One region of the Sinobacterium norvegicum genome, then DNA from elsewhere that is predicted to be linked to it. Evidence: predicted binding sites of a transcription regulator. Region 1 holds the regulator's gene; the other holds the start of a gene.
What was found. Region 1 encodes sigma-54, which starts transcription at its own class of promoters, with help from an activator protein. Its sites were predicted from a motif close to TGGCACANNNNTTGCNNT; they were not measured.

Region 1 (15,192 bases):
CAATACCGAAGCGGTCTTACCCAGCTCAGACGCGCCCTGCGCAGAGCACATAATCAACGAACTCCGCTTCTGAAAATCATATACACCCAGTGGCGATGAGAAGCGCGCGGTACCCGAGGTTGGCAGAACGTGGTTGGGGCCTGCACAGTAATCACCAAGCGCCTCGGCAGTATAGCGCCCCATAAAAATTGCACCGGCATGGCGTATCTCTGCCAGCATCGCCTCAGGGTCTTCCACCGATAACTCGAGGTGCTCTGGCGCAATAATATTGGTGATCTCAGTCGCCGCCTGCATCGATGGCACCAAAATCAGTGCGCTGCGGTCCTCGATTGCCGCTCGAATAATGTCACTGCGCTCCATAGTCGGGAGTAATTTATCCATACTCTGCTGGACCGCATCGAGGAACTCCACACTATCACTGAGCAATATTGCCTGGGCATCTTCATCATGCTCAGCCTGAGAGAACAGGTCCATTGCAATCCAATCTGGATCCGTTTTACCGTCGCAGACAACCAGAATCTCAGAGGGTCCAGCAATCATATCGAGTCCGACCTGACCAAACACTTGACGCTTAGCAGTCGCCACATAAATATTGCCAGGCCCTACAATCTTATCCACCTTGGGCACGGTTTCGGTACCATAAGCCAACGCTGCGATGGCCTGTGCACCACCGATGGTAAATACCGTATCGACACCTGCAATCGCCGCCGCAGCTAATACCATATCGTTTAGCTCACCGTCTGGCGAGGGCACGACCATGATAATTTCTTGCACGCCGGCGACCTTCGCCGGTATGGCATTCATCAACACTGACGAGGGGTAAGAAGCCTTGCCCCCAGGCACATAGAGACCAACACGATCCAGAGGCGATATTTTTTGGCCCAATACGGTGCCATCGGCCTCGGTATACTGCCAGGAATCCTGCTGTTGATGCTGGTGATAACTGCGCACTCGCTCTGCGGCCTTTTCTAATGCCTGACGCTTATCGGCATCGATATTCGCCAATGCCTGAGCGATACGTTCGGCAGAAACCGCCAGTTCGGAAAAGCTATCGACCGAGTAGCGATCGAAGGTCGCAGTAAGCTCAACCAACGCCTGATCACCTTGGCGGCGAACCCGTTCGATAATATCGACAACAGCGCCATGGACAGCATGGTCTGAGACCGACTCCCAAGCCAGCAACTGCTCTAGCTGCTGAGAGAAGTCTGTATCACTACTGTTTAAACGTTTTATATCGAGGTTATTCATTTTCATTACCAACAAGGGTGCCGACACTGGACAGTGCCGGCAACTAACAGATTCAAGCCATCGTTATGCTGTTATCGCTTTGCTACAACAGCGGCAGAGATTTTTTCAACCACTTGCTCAATGCGATGATGCTTCATTTTCAACGCAGCCTTGTTGACGACCAGGCGGCTGCTGACATCGGCAATAAGATCGAGCGGTTCCATACCGTTGGCGCGCAAAGTATTGCCAGTATCGACAATATCCACAATCAAATCGGCCAACCCCATGATAGGTGCCAGTTCCATTGCGCCATAAAGCTTAATAACTTCAGCCTGCAAGCCCTGTTCGGCGCAATACTGCTTGGCGATATTGGTAAATTTAGAGGCCACCTTAATGCGGCCCTTGGGTAATTCTGCACCGGTAATACCGGCCGTCATTAGCTGGCACTTAGAAATTTCCAAATCGAGCATCTCGTAGAGACCGGCACCACCGACCTCCAATAACATGTCCTTGCCCGACACCCCCATATCCGCAACACCATGTTTCACATAGGTCGGCACATCCGAACCGCGGATGACCAGTAACTGCACGGATGGGTCGGTGGTTTCAAAAATAAGCTTACGGCTTTTCGAGATATCTTCGATCGGCTCAATGCCTGCCGCGGCCAATAATGGCAGGGTCTCTTTCAGGATACGCCCTTTGGTTAAGGCGATAATTAAAGGCTGAGTCATACTTAATCCACCAAACGCTTTATCGTTGCACCGAGCAACTGAAGCTTTTCTTCAATACATTCATAACCACGATCGATGTGATAGATTCGATCGACAACCGTATCACCCTCGGCAATCAGGCCTGCAATCACTAAGCTGGCAGAGGCTCGCAAGTCAGAGGCCATGACCGGCGCCCCTTGTAAGCCTTCCACACCATGAATAATCGCAGTATTGCCTTCGAGATGTATGTTGGCGCCCATACGATTGAGCTCGTGGGCATGGATCAGACGGTTTTCAAAGACAGTTTCACTCACCGTTGCAGTGCCTTGGGCAATACTGTTCAGCACCGTGAACTGCGCCTGCATATCGGTAGGAAAACCTGGATATGGGACCGTTTTTAAGTTGACGGCCTTCGGTCGACGCCCTTCCATATCAAGCTCAAGATAGCCATCGCCGACAGTAACCTTGGCGCCAGCTTCTTCCAGTTTGGCCAACACCACTTCCATGGTATCGCTTCTCGCTTCCATCAACTTTACTCGACCACCCGTGGCGGCGGCGGCCACCAGGTAGGTGCCCGTCTCGATACGGTCGGCCATCACGCGATATTCACAGTGCTTGAGCTTCTCAACACCGTTTATCGTTATGGTGTTGGTACCGTGACCACTGATATCAGCACCCATGGCAATCAAAAAATCTGCCAGGTCGACAATTTCTGGTTCTTGCGCTGCATTTTCCAGAATGGTAGTACCATCAGCTAAGGCCGCGGCCATCAGCAGGTTTTCCGTGCCGCCGACAGTGACCACATCCATAAAGATATGGGCACCCTTCAAACGGCCATCTGAGACAGCATGAATATAGCCGCCCTCGACATTAATCTTCGCCCCCATTGCCTCAAGACCGCGCAGGTGAATATCCACCGGACGACTACCGATAGCGCAACCACCGGGGAACGAGACCTTGGCTTCACCATAATGAGCCAGCAGCGGCCCCAAGACCAAGATCGAGGCACGCATTGTTTTCACTAACTCGTAGGGCGCGGTGACACTGCTCAAGGTTGAGGTATTGACTTCAACACTGAGCTTTTCATCAATGGTCAACTCCACCCCTAGGCAGCGAAGTAATTCGTTCATCGTGGTGATGTCATGCAGGTGAGGTAGGTTGTGAATCACCACCGACTCATCACACAATAGTGTTGCCGCCAAAATAGGAAGCGCAGCGTTTTTTGCGCCAGAAATGCGGATCTGCCCATCTAAACGGGTGCCGCCAGTAATCATTAACTTATCCATTGAGCCTCTAACGTATTTTTGAGTTCAGGAATTGATATAAAGGTACAGCAATTAAGCTTTTGCAGCCCACTGCTCCGGCGTGAACGCCTTGATAAAGTCAACCGCATGAATAGCGCCTGAGGCAATATGCTCATTGATCGCGCCATAAACAAGCTGCTGCTTCTTAACGCGGCTGACACCTTCGAAAATATCACCAACAATTGTAATATCGATATGGCTGCCGTTGACATTGACTGTTGCCTGAGTGCCTGCGAGCTGCTGCTCTAATAGTTGCTGTATCTCTTGAGCCTGCATGGATATACCTAAAAAAGATTTAATACGGAATAATTGTGCCGCATTCTAGACAATTTACCCCCACATTGCGAGCTGAGGAAGCTGAAATCCTGCGCCACCAGTCAAACTTAAGCCCCCTGCACAACCAAGACCTACATGCTATGAGCCATCGACCTGCTGCGGCGTCACAGACCAATTATCAATGACGGCATCAATATCGCCATTGTAGGTTCTTACTGCGCTGGCAAACTGCTGTTGATAGACACTGCCTAGGTTAATAGATTCGATGACCACATTGCGTAATTTCCAATCGCCTTTCTTGCTCGGCCGCATCTTATACTGAACGCGGTAAGGCGTCGGTGTATCATTGTGGATAAGCTGAACTACATCGACAGACTGCCTATCCAGCACCTGTTGATGCTGTTCGGAAGTCAATGCTAAGACCTCTATTTTATTACCACCAAACCCCAGCAAACCCTTGGCATAGGTATGAATTAAGCCATCTTTAAACTTATGGTTAAAGCGTCTGACTCGGTCGACAAATTGCTTTTTCTCTGCTTTGGTAGCCAAACTTCGGTAGGCCGCTGAGCTGCCATACTTACCCATTACATTGCGAGAGAAACTGGTGAAATCGACCACAGGGTCCAATATTCTTTCGATTGAATTATAGAAACGCTCGGGGTCCTGCTCGAAATACTGCTGGGCCAGCGTAATCTCACCAATCACCTCTTCACTTACCTGCGCGATCACTTTTTCAGGCCCCGGCGTCTCAGCCCCTTGGGCAGCAACCGTCACAGAGCCCATAACCAGTAAAACAGCCAGCCAGCGATACAGGTTTAACAACATCGAACACCTTCCAACACAGTAATTTTATTCACCTCAGTATACCCCCTCTTTAAACAACCCACACCCCCCGTATTAACGGTTGATAAAGAACATGTTTAACCACAAAAAATAACCACTAAAAACTTGTTCTGTACTCAGCTATCGGCTTTGATTAACATGCTCAAACTATTCGCCCTACTCTAAGGTCTAACCTATGACGACCCAGCCTCTTTTTATTCAGTCTGCGCTACGCACTATCGACCTCGAGCAACAGGCGATCAACGACCTTAAAAGCAGCCTCGATGAAAATTTCGACAAAGCCTGCCACTTCATGCTGCAGGCCAAAGGCCGTATTGTAGTGACCGGCATGGGTAAATCGGGGCATATTGGCAATAAGATTGCAGCCACCCTAGCCAGCACAGGCAGCCCGGCCTTTTTCGTCCACCCAGGAGAGGCCAGCCATGGCGACTTGGGTATGATTACCAAGGATGACGTGGTACTAGCGCTGTCCAACTCCGGTAATACCGCCGAAATTGTCACCATCGTACCGCTGATCAAGCGTATGGGCGCACCACTGATTACCATTACCGGCAACCCGCAGTCACCGCTGTCGCAGGCCAGCGATGCCAACCTCAACGTCAGTATCGACAAAGAGGCCTGTCCACTGAATTTAGCTCCAACATCAAGCACTACCGCGGCACTGGTCATGGGAGACGCACTGGCTATTGCACTGCTCGAGGAGAAAGGCTTTACCGCCGACGACTTCGCTTTCTCTCACCCCGGTGGCACTCTGGGTAGACGCCTGCTGCTGAAAGTGTCTGACGCCATGGTCTATGGTGATGAAATCCCCCGCGTTTCAACCAATACCACGCTGAGTAAGGCGCTGGTTGAGATCAGCGAGAAACGCCTCGGCATGACCACTGTTGTCGACGAACAACAAAAAGTCGTTGGGGTCTTCACGGATGGTGATTTACGACGCAGCCTCGACAGCGAAATCGACATTCACCGAGCCACTATTGGCGAATTGATGAACCCAGGTTGCCAGACTGTCAGCCCCGACATGTTGGCGGCCAGTGCCTTGAAAATCATGGAGGACAACCAAATCACCTCTGTTGTTGTTGTCGACCAAGACGATAACCTAGCCGGTGTCGTCCATCTGCATGCACTATTACGAGCCGGTCTGGTATAATTTTGACACTATTAACACGTTACGGATGCTAGCCGGTGAGCAAACGATCGAGACAGGTACAACAATGGCTGGCCGCAGCCGCCACCGTCATTGGTGTCACTGCTGTTGCCTACTTCACCTCGCCGGATAACAATACCGGCGACCTGCTAGTGGCCGCCGTGATTAAAGCACCAGCATGGTATATCACCGAAGCCGATCACCGCAGTTTCGATGTCGACGGCAAGCTGGATACCCACTCGATTGCTGACAAAGCGATTCACTTCGATCACAGCGACACCTCTTTTGTGACTAACCCGGTCATCAAGAGTTACGAGGCCAGTGTGACAAAACAGATAGCCTCGGCAAAAAATGCTACGGTAAACCCTGATAAAACCGTACTATTAACCAACAATGTAGTGATTACCACCGGTAATACCGCTGCCGACAGTACCGTGCTGAACACTGAAATATTATTAATTAACACCGTACTCAATACCGCCGATACCAAAGAAGCGGTGACGATTACCCAGGCATCAGGCGTCACCAAGGCGACGGGGATGCACGCTGACTTCAACAAAGAATTTATTTCTCTACTCTCTGGAGTTCACTCTGTTTATGAGCCATAGCCCCCTAACAGCGATTGCGATTCTCTGCTCCTTGCTGACGGTCCAGCTGGCCCAGGCGCTGCCTACTGACCGCGAACAACCTATTCATATTCGCTCTGATCGCGCCGAGCGTGACGATAAGAATGCGATTACCACCTATATCGGTAATGTCGAACTCGACCAAGGCACGCTTCATATTGAAGCCGACAAAATTATCATCAACCAGGTCAACGGCGAATTATCCAAAATTCAGGCGCTGGGCAAACCGGCAAAATTGCAACAGCGCCCCGAAGAAAACAAGGCGATAGTCTATGCCCGCGGCGAAATCATCGACTATTATGCCGCCAAAGAGCTACTCGTTCTGACCCGCCAGGCCAGTATCGAACAGGATGGCACCCAGGTCGATAGCGAACAGATTGAATACCTCATGGCGGAAGAAATCGTCAAAGCCAAGGGCAACAAAGACCAACAAGAGGGCGATGGCCGCGTTCACGTAGTCCTCCCCCCCAGTAAAAAGAAGGCACCCGCCGCAGAGGTCACCCCGCCATCAGATAGAATACCGGACGAGGCCATACCCACCAGCGAGCCCGCGCCAGAGGCGCCAACTGACACTGACAGCACCGATAAAAGTGAGCAACCTTAGATGGCGACCCTGAAAGCCAACAATTTAGCCAAGGCCTATAAAAAACGTAAAATCATTCAAGATGTTTCATTGTCGATAGACAGCGGGCAAGTTGTCGGCCTACTCGGCCCCAACGGCGCCGGTAAGACCACTTGCTTTTACATGGTCGTCGGGATTGTGCCCCAGGATGCCGGCCAGGTGTGGATCAACGACACCAATATTTCCGCAGAACCTATGCACGGCCGGGCCAAACACGGGATTGGCTACCTGCCACAGGAAGCGTCAATTTTTCGCAAATTATCGGTGGAAAACAACCTGCTTGCGATACTCGAAACACGCCAGGATTTAAACAAGAAACAGCGTCATGCAAAAATGGAAGAGCTGCTACAAGAATTCCATATCACCCATATTCGTAAAAGCCTCGGCATGTCTCTCTCGGGAGGTGAAAGGCGCCGGGTAGAAATAGCGAGAGCGCTGGCCACAGAGCCTGAATTTATCCTGCTCGATGAGCCCTTTGCTGGCGTCGACCCCATCTCGGTTAACGAGATCAAAGGGATTGTTAATCACCTGAAGTCCAAAGGCATCGGGGTACTCATTACCGATCACAATGTCAGAGAGACCCTCGACATCTGTGACAAGGCCTATATCGTCAGCGAAGGCTATATTATTGCCGAGGGCACCGCAGAGACTATTTTGAGTAATCATCAGGTCCGCAAAGTCTATCTGGGTGAGCAATTCAAGCTCTAAACACAAAGGCTATTTTAAAGCTGGTCTAATGTTTGCTTGTCGTCGCGACTACCGATAAACTGACGCTGTATAAATTTGATAATAACTACTGCTTTTACAGAGTTACTGATGATTATAATGCCGGCCTTACTAGATTGCCGGCGGATATCCGGCTATTCAGAGAGCTCTTATTATTGCTATAACCGAAAATAGCAAACAGAGACTGATACGCGGTTCGCTTGGGAGAATCTGTCGCTGTGAAACAATCGCTGCAACTGAAAATGGGTCAGCAATTAACGATGACCCCGCAACTGCAACAGGCTATTCGCCTACTCCAGTTGTCAACGCTCGATTTACAACAAGAGATCCAGCAGGCTCTCGATTCCAACCCCATGCTCGAAGTCACCGAAGAGGAACATAACGCCTCACCGGAAAATAATTTAGAAGCCCTCAACCATACGACTGAGGGACCCGCCCAAATAGAAACAGCCAGCCCCGAAACGCCCGCCGATGCCGCTCAGTCTGATATCGATTGGTCAAACCCTGACAACATCCCCAAAGAGCTTCCCGTTGATACACAGTGGGATGATGTTTACCAGAACACCGGTGGTAGCGCAGGACCTGGCGGCGAAGACTTTGATATCGACAGCCGGAACAGTCAGGCCGAGGGCCTGCACGAGCATCTGTTATGGCAACTAAACCTCACTCCCATGTCCGACACCGATAGGGTGATTGGTCTCGCGGTTATCGATGCCATAGAGCCCTCTGGTTTTATGTCACTGAGTGCCGAGGAAATCCATCAAGGTTTTGAGGATGATCATCAGCTAGACATTGAACTCGACGAGGTAATGGCCGTACTGCATCGTATTCAGCAGTTTGACCCACCCGGTGTTGGCAGCCAAGATTTAAGAGAATGCCTGCTAATTCAGCTCAACCAATTACCCGAGTCCACCCCTTGGCTCAGTGACACCAAAAAAGTTGTCGAGCACTATTTACCGCTACTGGGCAACAAAGATTTTAATCAGCTAATGCGTAGAGCTCGCATCAAAGAGGCGCCACTGAAGGCCGTTATCAGCCTGATTCAAAGCCTTAACCCCCGTCCTGGTGATGACTTAGAGGCCAACAGCGCCGAATATATTGTCCCCGACGTCTACGTCCGCAAGGTCGATGAACACTGGCGAGTGGAGCTAAACCCCGATATCGCCCCCCGCATACGCATTAACAACGATTACGCCTCGCTAATCAAGCGGGCCGACAATAGCTCTGACAATACCTTTTTAAAAGACAATTTGCAGGAAGCACGCTGGTTCCTGAAAAGCTTGCAGAGTCGGAATGAAACACTGATGAAAGTTGCCAGCAAAATTGTCGAAATGCAGCAGGGTTTTCTCGACTACGGTGATGAGGCGATGAAGCCAATGGTCCTGCTCGACATCGCCGACGCCGTTGAAATGCATGAGTCTACGATCTCCAGGGTGACAACGCAGAAATACATGCACACCCCCCGGGGCATCTTCGAGCTGAAATACTTTTTTTCCAGCCACGTCAGCACCGAAAGTGGCGGCGAATGCTCATCGACGGCAATCCGCGCCATTATCAAAAAATTGGTGGCCGCCGAAAATCCTCGCAAGCCGCTCAGCGACAATGCAATGACCAAGCTGCTGGCAGAGCAAGGGATTAAGGTCGCCCGGCGGACAATCGCTAAGTACAGAGAATCCATGATGATTCCTCCCTCAAACGAACGCAAACAACTGGTCTAGACTATAGATAAGCCCGTCAAATATTGGGCGACAACCAAGATGCGGTATTCACACAGACAACAGGGCAATTACAGCCTGTAGCGACAGAGGATAAACATATGCAAATCCATATCAGCGGTCACCACGTCGATGTTACTGAAGCTTTACACGAATATGTCACCAATAAGTTTGGCCGTCTCAGTAGACACTCTGATAGTATTACCAACTCACATGTTACACTGACTGTTGAAAAAACCAGACACCGGGCCGATGCCACGATACACGTGACCGGCGCCGACATTGCCGCATCCTCGGAAGCGGCTGATATGTATGCCGCAATCGACTTGCTAACTGACAAGCTAGACCGTCAATTGCTGAAATACAAAGAAAAGCAAACCGCCAGTAATCATGGCTCCAGATAGCAAGACTTATTAAATTATCATGCAACTGCAAAATATTCTCACACTAGAACGCACCGTCTCAGGTGCGTCAGCCTCCTCCAAAAAACGCGTGCTAGAAATCATTGCAGAACATATCTGCAAGGATGTCAGCGCCTTTGATAACGAGGAGCTGTTTCAGCGTTTTAATGCAAGAGAAAAGCTCGGCAGCACCGGCATTGGCAAAGGCATTGCCATCCCCCACTGCAGAGTGCCCAACTGCCTGGGGATTACCGGCGCCTTATTCACCCTCGACAAACCCGTTGCGTTTGATGCCATCGATGATCAGCCTGTTGATATCTTGTTCGTGCTGATGGTTCCTGAGGAAGCCTGCGATGATCACCTTCAGGCCCTGTCAATGATGGCGGAATTGTTTAGCGCTGAAGATTATTGCCAAAGTCTGAGGGCAACCAACAGCAACCAAGAACTTTTTGATGCCGCCTTGCAGCCCATTGCAACAGGCTAACTGGATTACAAGATAGGGAAGCTATGAAACTAGTCGTCATCAGCGGACGCTCCGGCTCCGGCAAGAGTACAGCGCTTAATGTGTTAGAAGATGTCGGCTTTTACTGTATCGACAACCTACCCGCCTATCTATTGCCCGCCTTGATCAGTGAGGCGAGAGCCAACTCGTCCCCCGAACAAGAGATGCTTGCCGTCTGCATCGATGCCCGCAATAGCTCTCGTACGCTCTCTGAGTTTCCCACCCTTATTTCATCACTGCCGGAAGAAGTCGAGACCTCGGTTATCTATCTCGACGCCGACAACAACTCTCTAATTAAGCGTTTCAGTGAAACTCGTCGTAAGCACCCGTTGAGCAATCGCCACACCGCATTGCAGGAGGCAATTGAAGACGAGCGTGTGATTCTCGAGCCGATTGCTAATATCGCCGATTTAACCATCGACACCACCAAACTTAGCTATCACGAGTTACGTGATTTTATTCGCATTGAGGTCGCCGACCAAAACAGCGGCCAGATGACGCTGCAATTCCAGTCATTCGGCTTTAAAAAGGGCAGCCCCAACCATGCTGATATGGTGTTCGACCTGCGCTGCCTACCCAATCCACACTGGGTGCCATCACTTCGCAGCCAAACCGGCCTTGACGATGGGGTAAAGAACTTTTTATCAGAACAGGATGAGGTGAAAGAGATGTTTGACGATATCAAACAATACCTTGAACGCTGGGTGCCTCGATTCTCCGCCAATAATCGCTCTTATACTACTGTCGCCGTTGGCTGCACCGGCGGACAGCACCGCAGCGTCTTTATGGCGGAAAAACTTTATCAACATTTCAGCGCCCTTTATGACAATGTACAGGTACGCCACCGAGAACTCGATAATAAATAAAGCGACAGCATACTCATGGTTGAGCAACAGATAGAAATCATCAATAAACTCGGCGTCCATGCCAGGGCCGCAGCCAAGCTAGTAACAGTTGCCAGCGCCTTTGCCAGCCAAATCGCCATTATTCGCGATGAGAAAAGCGTCGACAGCAAAAGCATCATGTCGGTAATGATGCTGGCCGCCTCGAAGGGTAGCTGGATAACCATCCGCTGTGAGGGCAGCGATGAAACCGCCGCCATGGAAGCTGTCTGCCAACTGATCAATAACCGCTTTGACGAAGATGAATAGATGCAAATAAGTAACATTACACCACGTTGAATAATACCGATAATGCGTTGTTGTCTTATACTTTTTCTAGCATAATCGCCCCCATTCACCCCACACCATTATCAGAAGGTCACGCCTAGCGCTCAACCACTATCTTCAACAGAGTAATTTTTATGCCCCAAGCTACCGACCAAGCCCAAACTCAGCACCATCTTCGCGCTCTCAATGACGCCGTCGATAGCGGAGCCCTCCAAAGCATAAGGCATATGTTGAAGAGTCTGACCGATGCAGACATCGCTCACCTGATAGAGTCATCCCCACCTAAACAGCGCTCCGTGCTGTGGCGCTTACTCGACAACCGCCGAGAGGGCAGCGTATTACAAGAGCTGGGCGAGGAGCTTCAGGCCAATTTTTTAAAGAACAAAGACACCGATGAACTCATTGCCCTGACCGACGGGCTCGAACCCGATGATGCCGCTGACATATTGCAGCAATTGCCCGATCGCGTCATCCGTGAAGTGTTGCTGGCGATGGATGCCCAAGATCGTCAACGGGTAGAGAAGATTCTGCCCTACCACGAGGATACTGCGGGCGGCTTGATGAATACCGATAACATCACCACGCGGCCAGACCTCAGTCTGGATGTGGTGCTGCGCTATCTGCGTCGTCACGACGAATTACCCGATATTATCGACACTATTTTTGTCGTCAATCGCAAGGATAAATTTCTCGGTTTGCTACCTATCAGCAAACTACTGTCCAGCGATCCCAGTATGACCGTGCGGGAAGTCATGACCACTGACATCGAACCTATTCTGGCACACACCTCCGATACCGATGTTGCCAGCCTCTTCGAACGAAACGATTGGGTGTCATCGCCGGTGGTCAATGATGAAGGCCAGCTACTTGGCCGTATTACTATCGATGATGTGGTCGATGTCATCCGTGAGGATGCCGATCACTCACTACTGAGCATGGCCGGCCTCGATGAGGAAGCTGACACCTTCGCCACCGTCAGGGCCACGGCCCCTAGGCGAGCACTTTGGCTCGGGGTTAACCTCTTAGCCGCATTATTCTCGGCCAATGTCATCGGCCTGTTTGAAGCCACTATTGAAAAAGTTGTTGCCCTGGCAGTGCTTATGCCGATCGTCGCTAGCATGGGTGGCGTTGCCGGCAACCAGACCCTCACTATTATTATTCGCGGTATGGCTCTTGGCCAAATAGGTAATAGCAATACCTCATGGCTATTCACCCGAGAACTTGGCGTCGCGGTGATCAATGGTTTAATTTGGGCCTGCTGTGCGGCAATCATCGCTGTTTTATGGTTTAACGATACGACTATCGGTATGATAATCGCCGGAGCCATGGTGATTAACTTAATGATTGCCGCCGCTGCCGGTGTATTAATCCCGGTTGCCTTGAAAGCCATGAAGATAGATCCTGCACTCGCTGGCAGCATGGCGCTGACAACAATTACCGATGCCGTTGGCTTTTTTACCTTCCTCGGCCTGGCCACATTATTTTTATAGAAGCTATCACGGCGAATTAGCTGACTAAACTGCATTAACAATACTGTCGGTTATTAATCAGCCGGCGGCGAAAGTGAGAGACATCATGAGCAACGAACAAGAGTTTGAATACGACGGCCCGTCAAAAAGCCAAGTGAAGCGTGAAATGCACGAACTGCAGCAGATTGGCAAGACTTTGGTAGAGCTGTCCAAGGCCGATCGCGATCGTATTCCTCTCGGCGAAAAATTGATTGATGCTATTGATATTGCCCACCGCATCAAAAGTCGCGAGGCGCTTAGACGCCAGATTCAATATATCGGCAAGGTGATGCGTACCATCGATATGGAACCCATTGTGGATGCCCTAGCAAAAATCGAACGCGGCAACCTAGAGCTCAGCCACCGTTTCCATAAGCTCGAGGCGCTTCGCGATAGAATCGTCGCCGAAGGCAACCCTGTCATCGAAGAGGTGGTGAGCACCTACCCGACGGCAGACCGTCAGCAGCTGCGCCAACTGACACGTCAGATCAACAAAGAAAAAGAAAATAACAAGCCATCGGGCGCGTCAAAAAAGCTGTTTCAATATCTGCGCGAACTAGAAAGCGAGCGCTAGCCGATGGTTTGATTCATCGACAATGACGGCTGAGGGCTGCGCGGTTTACCGACAACCTTCGCCGGCACGCCGGCCACGGTGGTGTGTTCTGGCACATTCTCAAGAACCACACTGCCGGCGGCAATTTTCGCCCCGTTACCCACCTCAATACCGCCTAAGACCTTGGCCCCGGCACTGATCAACACCCCATCGCCAATCTTCGGGTGCCGACTACCGCCCGAGCAACCAGAGCCTCCCAGCGTCACAGAGTGCAGCATCGATACATCTTTACCAACAACCGCTGTCTCCCCGATGACCAAGCCCGTGGCATGATCGAGCATCAACCCGCCCCCTATCTTTGCGCCCGGGTGTATATCAACATCGAAGACAGTGGCAATGCAATTTTGGAAGTACAGCGCCAGAGACACCCGCCGCTGACGCCACAGCCAGTTAGCCACACGGTAGGCCTGTACCGCTTGGAAACCCTTAAAATACAACAGCGGCATCGAATACTCGGTACAGGCTGCATCACGCTCAGGGTATGAGGTTAAATCTGCGCTGACCGCCGCCATGATCTCGGGGTCTTCCCTGAAAGCCTGCAAACAGACATCGCGAATCAACATCGCCGATACCGTTTCGCTCTCGAGCCGAATCGCCAACTGATAGGATAGAGCGCAGGTTAAATCCCGATGATTTAACACCGCAGCGTGATAAAAACTGGCTAAAACAGGCTCATTTTTACTGTGAACCTCCACCTCATCAAATATTGTTTGCCAAAGATTATTCACTGTTGAACCAGCCCTGCTGTTGCTAATCGTTGCTGTAATTGTGCCATTGTTTGCACCACCTCACTAGCCTTAACACTCAACTCTCCAGTACCAACCTCATCGTAGCCAATGACCTGCATACCCGCTGCCAAAGCCGCTTCGACACCGGGAAGCGAGTCCTCGACAACCAGACAGCGCTCGGCATCAACCTGCATCTGTGCCGCCGCAAAAAGAAATAAATCTGGCGCAGGCTTGCCATTCGCAACCTGCTCAGCACTGTATACTCGCTGATCAAAATATCCTGCCAACGATGTTTTTTCCAGCGTCACCGCCAACTTGTCAAAGTAGCCACTGGAGGCGACGCAGCAGGGGATACGCAGTGATTGCAGTAATGCCTCCACGCCTGTAATTGCCGTTAACTCTTCACTAAAACAGGCAAAGGTTTGCCGCTGCAAATCAGAGAAAAAAGTATCGGGCAGTGTGATCGACAACTGTTTCTCAATCAACACCCCACAACGAGCCAAGCTCAACCCCTTAAAGGCTTGCTGGCATTGCAGCAACGTCATCGGCCAGCCCAGGGCCGTTACATGCTCGGCCATAACCCTGGCGGCTATTCCCTCGCTGTCGACAAGAACACCATCGCAGTCAAAAATGATTAATGCTACTCGATTAAAATCTACCATGGCGTGTTCAGTCTCTTGCTATCACAGTGAGATATAACGCTGATATAAAGCCTCAATATCACTCAGGCATAGCGCGGATAACGCGATATCATGTTTGCTCAAAAGCTCTGTCAACAACACCGGCGTCAACCGCTGCTGGCAAATCTCAGCCACTGGCCTATAGCTCAAGTGCCAGGGCTCTGGGGCAACCCCACCACGATCAATATCATAGGGACGATAAAAGTCGGTAAACTTACCCTCACGCCACTGTTTATCAAGCCAAACAGTCAATGCACTAAACACACCGGTTGACTGGTATTCCTCTGGCACCAGCTGCAGCTGATAGTCGTCATCGACCGCGGCAGCATCATAGACATCGAAGTCACTGCCCCAGTGGTGACGGGATGCACCGGGCAGGGCCGACCAGCGCATAA
Region 2 (15,192 bases), on a different contig from region 1:
CGCATTTGTTTTTTTGTCTTTTGTTTTTTGAAAACAGTTTTAACCGCAAGCTCTACATTTTCATAGGCGGTAAGCCAGGGAAGTAATGAGTGGTTCTGGAATACAACAGCCCTCTCGGGGCCTGGTTGGTCGACCTCTTTGCCGTTGAGGATGACACCTCCCGTGGTGGCTTGATGAAGCCCGGCAATGATATTCAATACGGTTGATTTTCCACAGCCAGAGTGGCCAATCAAAGAGATGAACTCCCCTTGCTTAACATCGAGGAAGACATCTTTTAAGGCACAAAATGCACCATCTCTTGTTGGGAAATCGATGCCGACGCCGCTGAGTTGTAAAAAATTATTCATAGATTATCTCCAGTTTTATAGGCTGCTGCTGTTTTTGTCCCAAGAGGCGTATCGCTGGAGCGCTAACATGATTCTGTCGAGCACAAATCCGATGACACCAATAGTGAGTACGGCAAACATAATTCTCGCCAATGATGATGAACTGCCATTTTGAAATTCGTCCCAGACAAACTTACCGAGACCCGGGTTTTGAGACAGCATTTCGGCGGCGATTAGTACCATCCAGGCGGTACTGAGAGAGAGCCGAAGGCCGGTGAAAATCATCGGTGTAGCGGAGGGGATGACAATCTTTTTAACGTGAGAGAACCAGCCTAAGCGAAGTACCTTGCTAACATTTTTTAAATCGTCATCTATGGTGGCGACCCCGACGGCTGTGTTGATCAACGTTGGCCATAGTGAACAGAGTGTGACTGTAATCACTGAGGTCACAAATGACTTTGGCAGTAAGGGGTCGTCACTGATATAGAGCGCGCTGACGACCATTGTCACCAAGGGCAGCCAAGCCAAGGGGGAGACAGGTTTGAAAATTTGAATGATTGGGTTGCTGGCAGCATGCAGCATGCTGTTTAAGCCAATAATTATGCCAAAAGGTATGGCAATAAGCGATGACAGAGCAAAGCCTGCCATGACGGTAAGCAAAGAGGTGGATATTTGGTCGATAAAATCAGGTGCGCCCGTGTAGGGACGAACTTTAGCGACATAGTCGGGTTGTAGTGCGATTCGTTGTGCATTTTTTTGTTCTTGACGCTGATAAAACGCCGATTCTTTAATGCCACTTTCTTTGTGTTCTTGCCACAGTACTGCGCCCTGTTTGAGGGCCGCTGAAGGTCCTGGAAATTCGCCTAGTGATGTATGAATGTTGGCGGCGGAAATTGTCCAGATAAAGAGAAAAATAATAATTCCCAGTAGTGGCGCGGTCAATGTTCGGATGACTGGTTTTATAATAGATTCATAAATATTTAGCGTTTTTCTTTTTTGTTTAGTCTCAAACAAATTCGAAATACTAGCCTGAATAGACATACTCAATTCCTTGCATAACAACGATACAGTAGATGGCGGCTTTCACCGCCGATAACACTTATAAAACCTGATCGCCTTTTAGGCCGATGGTGAATTTATTAAGGTACTCATTGGGTTTTTTGCCGTCATAGCTAATGCCGTCAATAAACCCTGTTTGTTCGGGTTTAAAACCGCTCTCATTATTGAGGTCGGGGAATTCATTGGCGTTCGCCTTTCCCTCATCAATAAGCGATTGTGCTGCCGCGGCATAGATATCAGGGCGATATACTTTTCTCGCGGTATCGCTATACCATTGATCGCTTTTTTCCTCGCTGATCTGTCCCCAGCGGCGCATCTGAGTGAGATACCAAATAGCATCTGAGTAGTAGGGGTAGGTGGCGTTGTGGCGAAAGAACACATTGAAATCTGGCACTTCACGTACATCGCCTTTTTCGTATTCAAACGTACCGGTCATTGAGTTGGCAATGACCTCGTAGTCCGCGCCGACGTAGTTGGGCTTCGATAAAATCTTTGAAGCTTCTTTACGGTTGGCATTGTTATTTTCGTCCAGCCACTTGGCGGCACGAATCATTGCTTTGACAATACGGATGTGGGTGTTTGGGTTTTTCTCTGCCCAGTCGTTAGATACGCCGAATACCTTTTCAGGGTTGTTGCGCCAAATCTCATAATCGGTAATGACAGGTACGCCAATCCCCTTAAAGACTGCCTGTTGGTTCCAGGGTTCGCCAACGCAGTAACCATAAATAGTGCCGGCTTCCATGGTGCTGGGCATTTGTGGTGGCGGCGTGACCGAGAGAAGGGCTTGTGCCTCAATAGTGCCGCTGCTGTCGCCCTTGTGCGGCGCATAATAACCAGGGTGGATGCCACCGGATGCTAGCCAGTAACGCAGTTCATAGTTATGGGTAGAGACAGGAAATACCATGCCCATATTGAAAGGCTTTCCTGCCTCTATGTATTGCTCAACGACTGGTTTCAGAGCATCTGCTTTGATCGGGTGAACCGGCTTGCCATTTTCGTGAGGCACATTCACTTTCATTTTCCGCCAAATATCATTTGAAACCGTAATGGCGTTACCGTTCAAATCCATCGAAAAGGCGGTCACTATATGTGCCTGCGTGCCATAACCGATTGTCGCTCCCAAGGGTTGGCCTGCGAGCATATGAGCACCGTCGAGCTGGCCATCTATGACGCCGTCGAGTAATACCTTCCAGTTCGCTTGCGCCTCAAGCGTGACATATAAGCCTTCGTCTTCGAAGTAGCCTTTTTCATAGGCTATAGCCAAGGGGGCCATGTCGGTCAATTTTATAAAACCAAATTTCAATTCTTCTTTCTCGGCGAAACCTATATCGGCTATTGCTGATTGGCAGCTAGAGGCTATGGCCAGAAAAGCAATAGCTTTTTTTATAGACGTTGATAGCATTTTAATTTCCTTATTTTTTCCAAAAAAAACGCCCACAGTACATACAGTCATAATGACTATTGTATTGTGAGCGCCGTTGCTCTTGCGGTAGAAGGTGTCTCTACCTGAAACCTGAAACTATCGCCGTTGATAGCCGGTTATTATTTCGAATGTTTGAAATAATTTAATATTCTATAGTTTCTTTAGCAGTTAGCGTGCCAAGTTTTTATATTGGTGTTTTCAGTCCTGAAACCGTTGTTATATCGGCCTTATGTTCAAGGCCTTAGTGTTTCTGTCAGGTATTACGCACTGTAATAGTACTTTTTATAGGTTGATGTGATTGTTGTTGGGGATTGCCTAAGCGTTATGGTTCTCGGTATTTAACAACGAGAAAATGTCGATAATATTGCTGGCGACAACACTCAAACTAATGCCTTTGTCCATCGCCATTGATCGTATTGCAGCGAAGGCATCGCTTTCGCTAAGGGATCGCTGTTGCATTAGGATTCCTTTTGCTCGATCGATTATTTTTCGCTCCTGTAGCTGGTTTTTTGCACTTTCAAGCTCGGTGAGTAAGCGGCGCTGGGCATGAAATCTTGCCACCGCGACATCGATAATCGCTTTGATTCTCTCCGCCTGTATATCGTTAACAACGTATGCGTTGACACCGGCATCGACAACGTTGGCAATAATGTTAGGTGTGTCTTTTTCTGCAAACATAACCACAGGTGTGGGTCTTTTCTTTGTTAATACTGCTAATTGTTTCAGTGTTGATTGATCAGGGCTATCGATACCAATGACGATTAAATCGGCAGCAGAGGTGCTGATGATTGATTGCAGTCCCTCGCAGCTGTCTAAGGATGCAACAATGTCGAAATGGGCAAAATTGAGTGCTTTCTTGAGGATGGTAGCGCGTGAGCTATCTTGATCTATCAGGATGACGGATATTGCTTGAGAGGGGCTGCTGGCGGCTTTGCCGCCGCCAGTGCTAACGGTTACGTCTTTCTTCATTGGGATAGATTAGCTGACTTCGATCAACTGCACAGTACCATCGGGTAATACCTCGTGCATGTGGCCTGCGGGTTCTTCTATGAATTGAACCATGCCAAAGCAAATGACGGCAGAAGAGGCGATGACCATGAAGAATGTTGAGGTATCAACGAAGGAATAAACGGTGAGGAAGGTGACCGCACCCACGTTGCCGTATGCGCCTACCATGCCCGCGATTTGTCCGGTCATTCGACGTTTGATCAGCGGCACCATGGCAAAGACTGCGCCTTCACCCGCTTGAACAAAGAACGAACAAGTCATCACCGCAATAACTGCCAACGGTATGGCCCATTCGGCGGTGATTTGAGACAGCACCATATAACCCGCGGCGAGACCGGCAATCAAAAACGATAGCGTCTTCTTGCGTCCTAGCTTATCCGATAGATAGCCGCCACCGGGGCGTGCGACCAAGTTCATCACGGCAAAGGCGCCGCCGAGCAAGCCGGCCATGATCGGTGTTAGGCCAAAGGATTCCATGAAAAAGGCGGGTAGCATTGATACCACGGCAAGCTCTGAACCAAAGGTGACAAAGTAGGCCCAGTCTAAAATAGCGACTTGCTTGAACTTGTAGCTGTCTGCCTGAGCGGGTTCCTTGCTGAAGATTTCCTTATTAACGTCATAGATTTGATAAAACTGAAAGACAAAAATAATTGCCAGCCCCAGCCACAGTATATTGCTGGTGCCATCGGTGAGCAGACCGACGCCAGCCGGCGATAATTTCCAGGTTAAAACAGCGAGAGCAATGTACATGGGGATATTCATCGCAATATAAAACCAAAAATCTCTCTGGCTGCTGACTTCTAAGCCGCCACTCTTTTTAGGCTTGAAGTAGGTCGAGCCAGCCGGTGTATTGCGTGCCTTTAAATAGAAAAATACGCCGTAGCAAAGGGCAACAACACCCGTAACCGCAATAGCATACCGCCAGCCGTCTTCGCCGCCAAATGAGTAGGCAGCTAACGCGGGCAGTGTCCAGGCGGCTACCGACGAGCCGAAGTTGCCCCAGCCTCCATAGACACCCTCGGCGAGGCCGACAGTTTTTGCGGGGAACCATTCACCCACCAGGCGGATACCAATAACAAAGCCGGCGCCGGTAAAACCGCAGAGAAAGCGAAACAATGCCAGTTGCTCATAGCTTTGGGCAAAGGCGAAGCCCCAGCAGAGAAATGAAGAGGTGATCAACAGTAGGCTGAAAACAATGCGTGGGCCGAATTTGTCGACCAGCATACCGACCACGATACGGGCAGGAATAGTAAGTGCCACGTTAAGAATAAGCAGCGCCTTCCACTGGCCGTTGGTCAGGTTAAAGGCTTCAACGATGAAGGGCTTCATCGGCGCATAGCTGAACCACATGACAAAAGTTAGAAAGAAAGCAAACCATGAAAGATGGAGTGTTCTTATCGAACTATCGGAAAAGTTGAGAAGGTTGAGTTTTTGGCTACTCATAGGGTTCCCCTGAAATAATGCCGCAACAAAGATTAGAAAGTTATAAATCATGTTTAGCAGGGATCGTGCCAAGATTGTTTTAATAAATGCTTGCGAGCCATAGCGCGGCTTAGAGGGCTATTACGGTGCGCCCCTCGGTACGCTAGTTAGCAGCAAGTGTGCGAACTTAGGGCGCACAATGATGCAGCTTTCTAACGCGGGGATTCGATCTGGTGCAAAAAATGTATCGGTTGTTTTGCTGGCGCCCGGGACCGAGCGCCAAGAAGGTGCTAAAGGCCGGTATCCTGCTTTAGCTTATCCAGCGCCTCGCGCCGCTGCTCGCTGTTGAGTGGCCGGTTGATCGATGCAGGCAGAGCAGGAGTAGGGTTGACGACGAGATCTTCGCCACTGCGAACGCGCTCGCACAGTTTGTCGTAATGGCTCTTGAATACGGGGAAGGCTTTTTGCTCGCTGCTCGATTCGAGAAAAAACCAATCGCTGTCTTGGCCTGCGAAGTAAACCGCGGGGTGAGACCACGGATGATCGCGGCGGGGCTTACTGGCATTGCAGGCTTCGATATAGGCGCTGCGTGCATTGGGTAGGCCATGGCTATCGAGGGCGTCGCAGTATTTTAGAATACCGTGCACCGTCGGCAAAAAATCAGAGGAGCGAATTGCCTGATGGGTCGCTTGAATAATCGTGTCAGGACTGAGGTGGCTGAGATTGCTAAACCACAGCTTCTTGGCGTAGTGCAGTTTCTCTGGACTCGGGAAGGCATTGCGAAACTGGTTGTGATAGACCACTTCTAGCTCGGCAAACATCTGATTGACGGCGGCGACTACCTGCCCCTTATCAGCACTTTGGCGTTGATCGCTATCGGAAACCTTGGCCTCAGAGGTCTTCTGCCCAGCTTGAGTCGGTGTGTTTTTCGACAAAGCCGCGCTGGTCTTTGCCAGTAAAGTTTTGATTTCCTTGGGATGAGACATTGTGCGTGTCCATTTGGTGGCGTCGTGCCCATTGCGATTTAACCCACTGGATAAATTTTGAGTTCCAGGAGCGTTGGGGTTGCTTGTTGTCGTGCCAGAATATCACAAATTCCGCCACCAGGCTGCGGGCGAAGGCGCTGTCGATATTGGCCATGCTAAGAACGTCGATAGCATCGTGACTCGGTTGCCATTTTGGGTCGATGATCTGCGGCAGGCCATCGTGTTCGATGGTAGCGCTATAGCGTGCCCAGGTGAGGCGAACATGCTGGATAAACTTGCTATTCCATTGGCCTGCGCCGTGATCGCGCTCGCGCCAATAGAGGATGAATTCGGGTACGGCGTTATAGATGAAGTCTTTTTCGACGTTGTCGCGCAGCATGATATCGACGGCGTCATGGCTGGGCTGCCAGTTATTGAGGTCGGCGGCGGCGGCGGCCTGTTTTTCGGCTTTGTTTTGTTGCTTCAGCTGTTGCTGATTTTGACGAATCTGTTGGTATTGCCACGCTTTAACGATATGGCTATGGAATTTGCTCTCCCAGCTGACATGACGCTCTGCCTTGTCGACCCAGTAGGTGACAAATTCGGCGGTTTGCTGGCGACAGAATTCTGTCGGTACACCATGTAGAACGTGTAATTGCTCTACCTTGTCATTGCTCGGTTGCCAGTTAGCCGTTATCAGCTGACCATTGTTTTTGGCCCCGAGGCTGGGCCAGCTCGGCGGTAGATTACGCTGGCGCACCTGATGCTGACTCTGATCAATCGGTTGGCGGTAGGGTTGAGAGGAGGGTTCGCTGATGGTGGGTGCTGTTTCTGCTATGGGCCTCGGCGGCTGGGTGCCACGTTTTCTCGGCGTCCAACTCGGCATGGCATGGCTGCTGGTAGCTCTTGCAGTAGTGCGGCTGTTATTGGTTTGATTCTTGTGGCTGCTGCCCTGTTGGTTGAAGGCAAAGCGATAGTAATCGGTGAGCGCCAACTGTGGTGAATCGAGACGAATTAAGCCGTTGTCTTTCAGCTGATCGCTAATACGCTGGACATCGTTTTCGGTCCAGAATGGCAGTAGCGATAGTAGCTTAGTCTTGGCAATCTCATGCCATTGGAAACCGCGGTTGTCTTCGGCGGTAAGATATTGTGCGCACTCGCTCAGCGTCTGTAGTAACACTGCGCCTTCCAAGCCAATCTGTTGTGCCAGACGGGAGGGGATGACAATGTTACGTTGTTGAATCAGAGACAAGGGCATAACTTCAGGTTATCCAATAAGCACGAGATATTTCGACAAAGACGAAGGCGAACTTGCTATTCTACGACGCAGTTCGGCGCGATACCAGCCCGATTGAATGAGTTTTAGTCGCGGGCTGGCTGTTGTTAGAATGAACATATTTGCAGGAAATGGAAAGGGTTAATCAGTGGCTAAAAAGAAAACAACGGCTTACGTCTGTAGTGACTGCGGTTCTGACTACAGCAAGTGGCAGGGGCAGTGCGGCGATTGTAACGCCTGGAATACCATCTCTGAGATTCGATTAGGCCCTGCCGTATCGACTTCAGGCGGCCGTGTTGGCTATTCCGGCGCGGTATCGGCGTCGATTCAAACCCTTGCCGACATTGATCTGTCGGCACTGCCGCGATTTAGCAGCGGTACGCAAGAATTTGACCGCGTGCTAGGCGGCGGCCTGGTACCTGGCTCGGCGATATTGGTCGGTGGTAACCCCGGCGCGGGTAAATCGACGCTGTTACTGCAAACCATGTGCTTTTTAGCCGGGCAAATGCCGGCGCTGTATGTTACTGGTGAGGAGTCGTTGCAGCAGGTGGCGATGCGGGCGCATCGGTTAGGGCTGCCGACGGATAAGTTGCAAATGCTGTCTGAAACCAGCGTCGAAAATATTATTATCGCCGCCGAGCAACATAAACCGAAAGTGTTGGTGGTCGATTCGATTCAGACCACCCATTTGGCCGATATTCAATCGGCGCCGGGGAGTGTATCGCAGGTGCGTGAATCAGCGGCGACGCTGACCCGTTTTGCCAAGCAAACTGGCACGGTCTTGCTGTTAGTGGGGCATGTGACCAAAGATGGTTCACTGGCCGGCCCGAAAGTATTGGAGCATATGATCGATTGCTCGATTTTGTTGGAGGGCAGCCACGACAGTCGTTATCGGACCCTGCGAGGCCAGAAGAACCGCTTTGGCGCGGTCAACGAGCTCGGTGTTTTTGCTATGACTGAGCAGGGCATGAAAGAGGTAAAAAACCCCTCGGCAATATTTTTAAGTCGTGGCAAAGAGGTTAACTCTGGTAGTGCTGTTATGGTGGTATGGGAGGGAACGCGGCCACTGTTGGTCGAACTGCAAGCGCTGGTCGATGACAGCATGGGTGGTCATCCCAAGCGGGTGGCTGTCGGCCTCGATCAAAATCGCTTAGCAATGTTGTTAGCTGTATTGCATCGTCATGGTGGTTTGATGGTGGGTGATCAAGATGTTTTTATTAACGTCGTCGGTGGCGTCAAAGTTTTAGAGACATCGGCCGACTTAGCGTTACTGTTATCTGTTGTCTCCAGCTTTCGTGATACGCCGCTACCGCGTGATTTAGTTGTCTTCGGTGAAGTGGGCTTGTCCGGCGAGATTCGCCCTGTGCCGAGTGGCCAGGAGCGGTTGAGCGAGGCGGCAAAGCATGGCTTTACGCGTGCAATTGTGCCGCGGGCCAATGCCCCACGGGACCCCATAAAAGGCTTGGAGGTTGTTGTTGTCGACAAACTCATTCAGGCAATAGATGCTTTAGGGTGAGGTTTTTTCTAAAACTGTAAAAATTGCCATCATTTGACAGTCAGTGCTTGCCTAATGATTGCGTCACCGTTTAACCTATTTAAGCGGTGGCAAATAATTGTGTTAAGCCGTTTTGTCAGCAAAGAGAGTCGCTATGGACATGGCGGTGTCACCGTTAAACGGATTATGCTAAGTTTGTATTAGGCAAATAAATACTCACAGTGAGTTAGCCCAGAAATCAGGGCTAACAACAAATATAAAAATAATAATACCCAGGAAGTGTATTGTGAAACCAACTGATATTTCCTCGCCCGACTACCACCATAAAGTGGTGGATTGTCAATATGCCTGCCCCGCCCATACCCCTGTTCCCGAATATATAAGACTGATACACCAACAGCGCTATGGCGATGCCTATATGGTGAATTGGGAGTCTAACGTCTTTCCTGGCGTGCTCGGAAGGGTCTGTGATCGGCCCTGTGAGACGGCCTGTCGCCGTGGTCGTATCGACGAGGAGCCAGTGGCTATCTGTCGGCTGAAACGTGTTGCCGCCGACATGACGGAACAACAGCAGATTCTTAGCCAGTTGCCGGCAATACCTGAGCTCAAAAACGGTAAAACAGTTGCGCTTGTTGGCGCAGGCCCAGCCTCGCTGACAGTGGCCAGGGACTTGATGCCATTAGGCTACAGTATTCACCTGTACGATGAGCAGCTCAAGGCAGGTGGCATGATGCGCAGCCAAATCCCCTCGTTTCGCCTGCCAATGAGCGTACTAGACGATGAGCTGGGTTATATTTTGGACATGGGGGTGGATACCTTCTTCGGTAATAAAGTCGATAGCTTAAAAGGGTTGTTAGATAAAAATTACGATGCCATTGTTGTTGGCACCGGCGCGCCGAGGGGGCGAGATCTGGCCAAACTCGATGGTCGTAAAGAGGGTGATGACAACATTCATATTGGTATTGAATGGCTGTCCAGTATTGCCTTCGATCATACCGATAGCGTTGGCAAAAGAGTGTTGGTTCTCGGTGGTGGCAATACTGCCATGGATTGCTGTCGCAGTGCCCGCCGCCTTGGTGGTGAAGATGTCAAAATCGTGGTGCGCTCGCCCTATGCCGATATGAAGGCATCGCCGTGGGAGAAAGAAGATGCGATGCATGAAGATATCCCCATCTTTGATAACCACAGCCCGAAAGAGTTTGTCTGTGATAACGGCAAACTGGTTGGTATGAACTTCGAAAAAGTGGATGCGGTCTACGATGAAAATGGCAAGCGGTCGTTAATACCGACCGGTGAGATCGTCTATTTTGAATGTGATGATGTGATTATTGCCGTCGGCCAAGAGAATGTTTTTCCCTGGATAGAAAAAGATGTAGGGATTGAATTTGGTCAGTGGGATATGCCGGTTGTCGATAAGGTCACTTACCAGTCAACACTGGATAAGGTTTTCTTTGCCGGTGATGCTGCCTTTGGCCCTGAAAATATTATTACTGCCGTGGCACAGGCGCATCAGGCAGCCATCTCGATCGATCTGATGCTGGCAGGCAAGGATTTACACCGCGAGCGTCCTGACCCGACGGTTAATCTTGTTTCTCAAAAAATGGGTGTGCATGAATGGAGTTACAGCTCGTCGGTCGCCAACGACAGTCGCTATGTGGTCCCCATCGAGGATAAGGAAAAATCGCTGGCCAACCGTTTTGTCGAGGTTGAACTCGGCTATTCCTTGGAGGATGCGGTTCAGGAGACCCAGCGCTGCTTGAACTGCGATGTGCAAACGGTGTTTTACGGAGATCGATGTATTGAGTGTGACTCTTGTATGGATGTCTGCCCAACCGATTGTATCTCTTTTGTTGAGCTGACGGAGGAGGCAGATCTGCGTCAGCGTTTATCGGCCCCGGCGACCAATCTGGCGCAGGATTTATATATCTCGGACGTATTGCCAACCAAGCGAGCAATGGTGAAGGATGAGGATGTGTGTCTGCACTGCGGTTTATGTGCCGAGCGCTGCCCAACAACAGCCTGGGATATGCAGAAATTTCTCTTCAAAGACAGCAAGGCAGGGGGTTCGTGCCGATGAAACAATTACAGGCAGTCAATGAGTTCGTGGTTCGTTTCGCCAACGTAAACGGTACTGGCTCGGCCTCGGCCAACAACATGTTTGCCAAGGCTGTTTTTCGCATGGGCATCCCGGTCACACCAAAAAATATTTTCCCCTCTAACATACAAGGCCTGCCGACCTGGTATGAGGTGCGGATATCAGAACAGGGTTATATCGGCCGCCGCGGCGGTGCCGATGTTGTTGTCGGTGTGAATGCTCAGTCGATGGCTCGCGATATAAAAGAGGTGACCCCCGGGGGTTGCTTTATTTACGACTCTACCAAACCGTTAGACCTGCGGATGATGCGTGATGATATTTTATTTGTTGGCCTGCCGCTGACGGAAATTTGTCTGCAGGAATACAGCAATCCATCGCTGCGCCAATTATTTAAAAACATCATTTATGTCGGTGCATTAGCCGCCTTACTGGATATGGATTTTACCGTGTTAACGGCGATGGTAGAAGATCAGTTCAAGGGTAAAGAAAAGCTAATAGCGCCAAATATACACGCCTTAGAATTAGGCTATAGCTACGCCAAACAACACTATAACTGCCCGCTGGGGCTGCGACTTGAAAGCCGTGATTTAGTCAAAGATTCGATTCTGGTTGACGGTAACTCGGCCTGCGGTTTGGGTGCTGTCTTTGCCGGCGCCACTGTTGCTGGTTGGTATCCGATCACGCCTTCGACATCGGTTATCGATGCCTTTGGTAAATACGCCAAGCGGCTGCGTATTGATGCGGCCACCGGAGCCAATAACTTTGCTATTGTGCAGGCCGAGGATGAACTGGCGGCAATCGGTATGGTCATCGGTGCCAGCTGGAACGGCGCCCGCGCATTCACCGCCACATCGGGCCCCGGCGTGTCATTAATGAGTGAATTTTTAGGCTTGGCTTATTTTGCTGAAATACCATTGGTGCTAATTGATGTGCAGCGATCAGGGCCGTCGACAGGCATGCCGACCCGGACTCAGCAATCGGATATTTTATCCGCAGCCTATGCCTCACACGGTGATACCAAACAGGTGCTCATCATACCTTCGACGCCAAAGGAGTGTTTCGATTTCACCGCACTGTCTTTCGATTTGGCAGAGCGAATCCAGACGCCAGTTATCATTATGACCGACCTCGATCTGGGCATGAACGACAACATGTCTGAACCGTTTAGCTGGGATGATGAGCGTAAGCTCGACCGCGGCAAGGTGATGACGGCAGACATGCTCGAGGCGAGTAGCGAGCGTTTTGGTCGTTATCTGGATGTTGATGGCGATGGTATTTGTTATCGCACCTATCCGGGTACCCACCCGACCAAGGGCGCCTTTTTTACCCGTGGTACCTCGCGTGATGAGTACGCCGTTTATACCGAAGACGGCGATGAATACGTGGCCAACATGCAGCGCCTGGAAAAGAAGTGGCAGACCAGCAAGGGCTTAATGCCCAAGCCAGAGGTCTACCAACAGGGTAATACCTCCGACATCGCGATGTTGTTTTACGGCACCAGTAAATATGCTGCCGAGGAGGCGCTGGATTACTTCCGCAGTCACAACTTAAAAATTGACGCCATGTGTATCAAGGCCTTCCCTTTCAGTGATGAGGTTGAGGCATTTATTGCTGAGCACACGCAGGTGTTTGTAATCGAGCAAAACCGCGATGGTCAGATGCGTTCATTGATTATCAACGAACTGGAGACCAACCCGGCGAAACTGCTGGCGGTGTTGAACTATGATGGCATGCCGTTGACGGCCAGTTTTGTGGTCGAGAAAGTGTCGGCGCAGCTCGAGAACAGCATCAGTCCACTCACTATTGTCCCCGCGTTGAAGGAGGCCTAACGATGAGCTTTATTCGCCCTGCATTTCGCCACCCCAATCTGCCAACCAACGATTTGGGTTATACCAAAAAAGACTATGAGGGGCCGCTGTCGACACTGTGTGCCGGCTGCGGTCATGATTCAATATCGGCGGCTATATTGACCGCGGTATTCGAGTTGTCTATCGCCCCCCACAATGTTGCTAAGATGTCTGGCATCGGCTGTTCGTCGAAAACCCCCAGTTACTTCTTGGGTAATTCGCACGGTTTTAACTCTGTCCACGGTCGTATGCCGTCGGTGGCCACGGGTGCTGCATTGGCCAACCGAGACATGACCTATGTCGGCGTCTCTGGTGACGGCGACACTGCCTCGATTGGCATGGGGCAGTTTGCCCATGTTGTTCGTCGCAACCTCAATATGATGTATATCGTGATGAACAATGGTTGTTACGGTTTGACCAAGGGGCAGGATTCGGCGACAGCCGACATCGGGTCCACCTCCAAGGCGGGCAGCGTCAATGCCTTTGAACCTATTGATCTGGCCAGTATTGCGCTGCAGTTAGGGGCGACTTTTGTGGCTCGCAGCTTCTCTGGTGACAAGGAGCAGCTCGAGCCATTGATCAAGGCGGCGTTGTCGCATCAGGGTTTTGCCCTGATCGATGTGATTTCGCCCTGTGTGACGTTTAATAATAATCCTGGCTCGACTAAAAACTATGAGTATGTGCGCGATCATCTCGACGCCACGTCGACGCTGGATTTTGTGCCGATGAAGGAGCAGATTACCACTCAGTACGATGAGGGCGAGTCGACGGCGGTTACCATGCACGATGGATCTGAGCTGAAGCTGAATAAGCTGGCGCAGGAATGGGATCCGTTTGACCGGCAGTCGGCCTTGAATGCCATTGCCCAAGCAAAACTGAAAGGTGAAATCTTGACCGGCTTGCTCTATCTCGACACTGACAGTCAGGACTTGCACGGTCAGATAAATACCAATAAGGCGCCGTTACGAGAGCTTGATGAAACCGTCTTATGTCCCAGTGCTTCTGTGTTGGAAAACATCAATGCGGGGCTGCGCTAGCATTCACCGCTATTGTGAGCATAAAAAAGCCCCTATCAGCCACTGATAAGGGCTTTTTTTATGGCTTAAATACTAGCCGGTGTTCGTAGCGTTGGTGACGGAAGAAGACGCCGCCATCACCGAAGGCAGAGGTTGTCACATCCGAGGTGAGTCAGAGTCACAGCCCCCAGTTTCTATTTGGCTAGAAACTCAGACCGTGTTTTATCATTACTTTTGAAGCAGCCACCTAGTGCTGTCGTCTGTGTGCTAGAACTGGCATCCATAACACCACGAGCTTTGACGCAGTAGTGTCTGGCATCCATGCTGACGGCGACATCGTCGGTGTTGAGCAGTGCTTGCAAAGCCACCAATATTTGTTGGGTCAAGCGTTCTTGTACCTGAGGTCGTTGGGCGAAGAAGCGAACAATACGGTTGATCTTAGAGAGGCCGATGATTTTATCCTTGGGGATGTAGGCGACGGTGGCCATGCCATCGATGGTAACAAAGTGGTGTTCGCAGGTGCTAGTAAAGCTAATATCTTTGACCCTGACCATTTCATCGACACTCATCTTGTTGTCGATGACGGTGATCTTGGGGAATTGGCTGTAGTCGAGGCCAGAAAAAATTTCACCGACAAACATCTTGGCAATGCGATGCGGGGTTTCTGCCAAACTATCATCCGTTAAATCAAGACCCAGAGTGGCGACGATATCGGTAAATGAGGCCTTGATACGCTGGTATTTTTCTTCATTGGTCAGATCGTTGTCAACTAATGGAGTTTCTAAACCGCGTTGTAGCAGTGCTTGCTGTACCAGATTCGCCTCGTCACTTATGACAGTTTCACTGATGGTAAGTGGTTGATTGATAGCAATGTTCATAGCAATTTCCTGGGCTAAAGTGTATGCATGTTTGGGTGGTGATACGCTGGTTTAACGGTTGGCGCTGAGGCTGAGTGAGACGGAGTCGGCAAAGCGCAGTGCATGCGGTTTGTCGACACGGATACTGGCGTATTCAACCTGTTTGGCAGCCATTATAATGGCCAGTAAATCGGCAACCAGTTTTTCGAGTAGGCGGAAACGGCCGTTTTCCACATGCTCGATCAGGCTTTTGCACACCAGTTTATAGTTGAGCGCGCGATTTTCGTCGTCGCTGTCACAGGCCTCATCGGCGCTGTAGTGTATTTCTGCATTGATAATAATATCTTGCTGTTTGCTCAGTTCTTCAGGGTTAAAGCCAATGAAAGTGCGCAGTCGCAGATTG

Region 2: L9P87_RS08385 (CmpA/NrtA family ABC transporter substrate-binding protein) is a predicted target of sigma-54. The motif match lies at 2,970-2,987, and genes of this name have one in related genera.

Annotation. Positions count from the first base shown of each region.
Region 1 is NZ_CAKLPX010000007.1:40,512-55,703, reverse strand. Features, by position in the region: gene hisD (histidinol dehydrogenase) at 1-1,248, opposite strand, end outside; gene hisG (ATP phosphoribosyltransferase) at 1,320-1,958, opposite strand; gene murA (UDP-N-acetylglucosamine 1-carboxyvinyltransferase) at 1,961-3,223, opposite strand; gene L9P87_RS17310 (BolA family protein) at 3,275-3,517, opposite strand; gene L9P87_RS17305 (MlaC/ttg2D family ABC transporter substrate-binding protein) at 3,656-4,342, opposite strand; gene L9P87_RS17300 (KpsF/GutQ family sugar-phosphate isomerase) at 4,536-5,510, shown strand; gene lptC (LPS export ABC transporter periplasmic protein LptC) at 5,546-6,115, shown strand; gene lptA (lipopolysaccharide transport periplasmic protein LptA) at 6,105-6,737, shown strand; gene lptB (LPS export ABC transporter ATP-binding protein) at 6,738-7,463, shown strand; gene L9P87_RS17280 (RNA polymerase factor sigma-54) at 7,700-9,199, shown strand; gene hpf (ribosome hibernation-promoting factor, HPF/YfiA family) at 9,298-9,600, shown strand; gene ptsN (PTS IIA-like nitrogen regulatory protein PtsN) at 9,620-10,081, shown strand; gene rapZ (RNase adapter RapZ) at 10,105-10,965, shown strand; gene L9P87_RS17260 (HPr family phosphocarrier protein) at 10,981-11,250, shown strand; gene L9P87_RS17940 (hypothetical protein) at 11,373-11,495, opposite strand; gene mgtE (magnesium transporter) at 11,496-12,758, shown strand; gene yjgA (ribosome biogenesis factor YjgA) at 12,844-13,350, shown strand; gene cysE (serine O-acetyltransferase) at 13,347-14,117, opposite strand; gene L9P87_RS17240 (HAD family hydrolase) at 14,114-14,779, opposite strand; gene L9P87_RS17235 (M15 family metallopeptidase) at 14,801-15,192, opposite strand, start outside.
Region 2 is NZ_CAKLPX010000001.1:1,853,611-1,868,802, reverse strand. Features, by position in the region: gene L9P87_RS08395 (ABC transporter ATP-binding protein) at 1-347, opposite strand, end outside; gene L9P87_RS08390 (ABC transporter permease) at 363-1,367, opposite strand; gene L9P87_RS08385 (CmpA/NrtA family ABC transporter substrate-binding protein) at 1,426-2,787, opposite strand; gene L9P87_RS08380 (ANTAR domain-containing response regulator) at 3,124-3,777, opposite strand; gene L9P87_RS08375 (NarK family nitrate/nitrite MFS transporter) at 3,787-5,259, opposite strand; gene L9P87_RS08370 (replication protein P) at 5,529-6,173, opposite strand; gene L9P87_RS08365 (DnaT-like ssDNA-binding domain-containing protein) at 6,130-7,455, opposite strand; gene radA (DNA repair protein RadA) at 7,628-8,995, shown strand; gene L9P87_RS08355 (FAD-dependent oxidoreductase) at 9,261-11,051, shown strand; gene L9P87_RS08350 (2-oxoacid:acceptor oxidoreductase subunit alpha) at 11,048-12,898, shown strand; gene L9P87_RS08345 (2-oxoacid:ferredoxin oxidoreductase subunit beta) at 12,901-13,953, shown strand; gene folE (GTP cyclohydrolase I FolE) at 14,127-14,810, opposite strand; gene folX (dihydroneopterin triphosphate 2'-epimerase) at 14,862-15,192, opposite strand, start outside.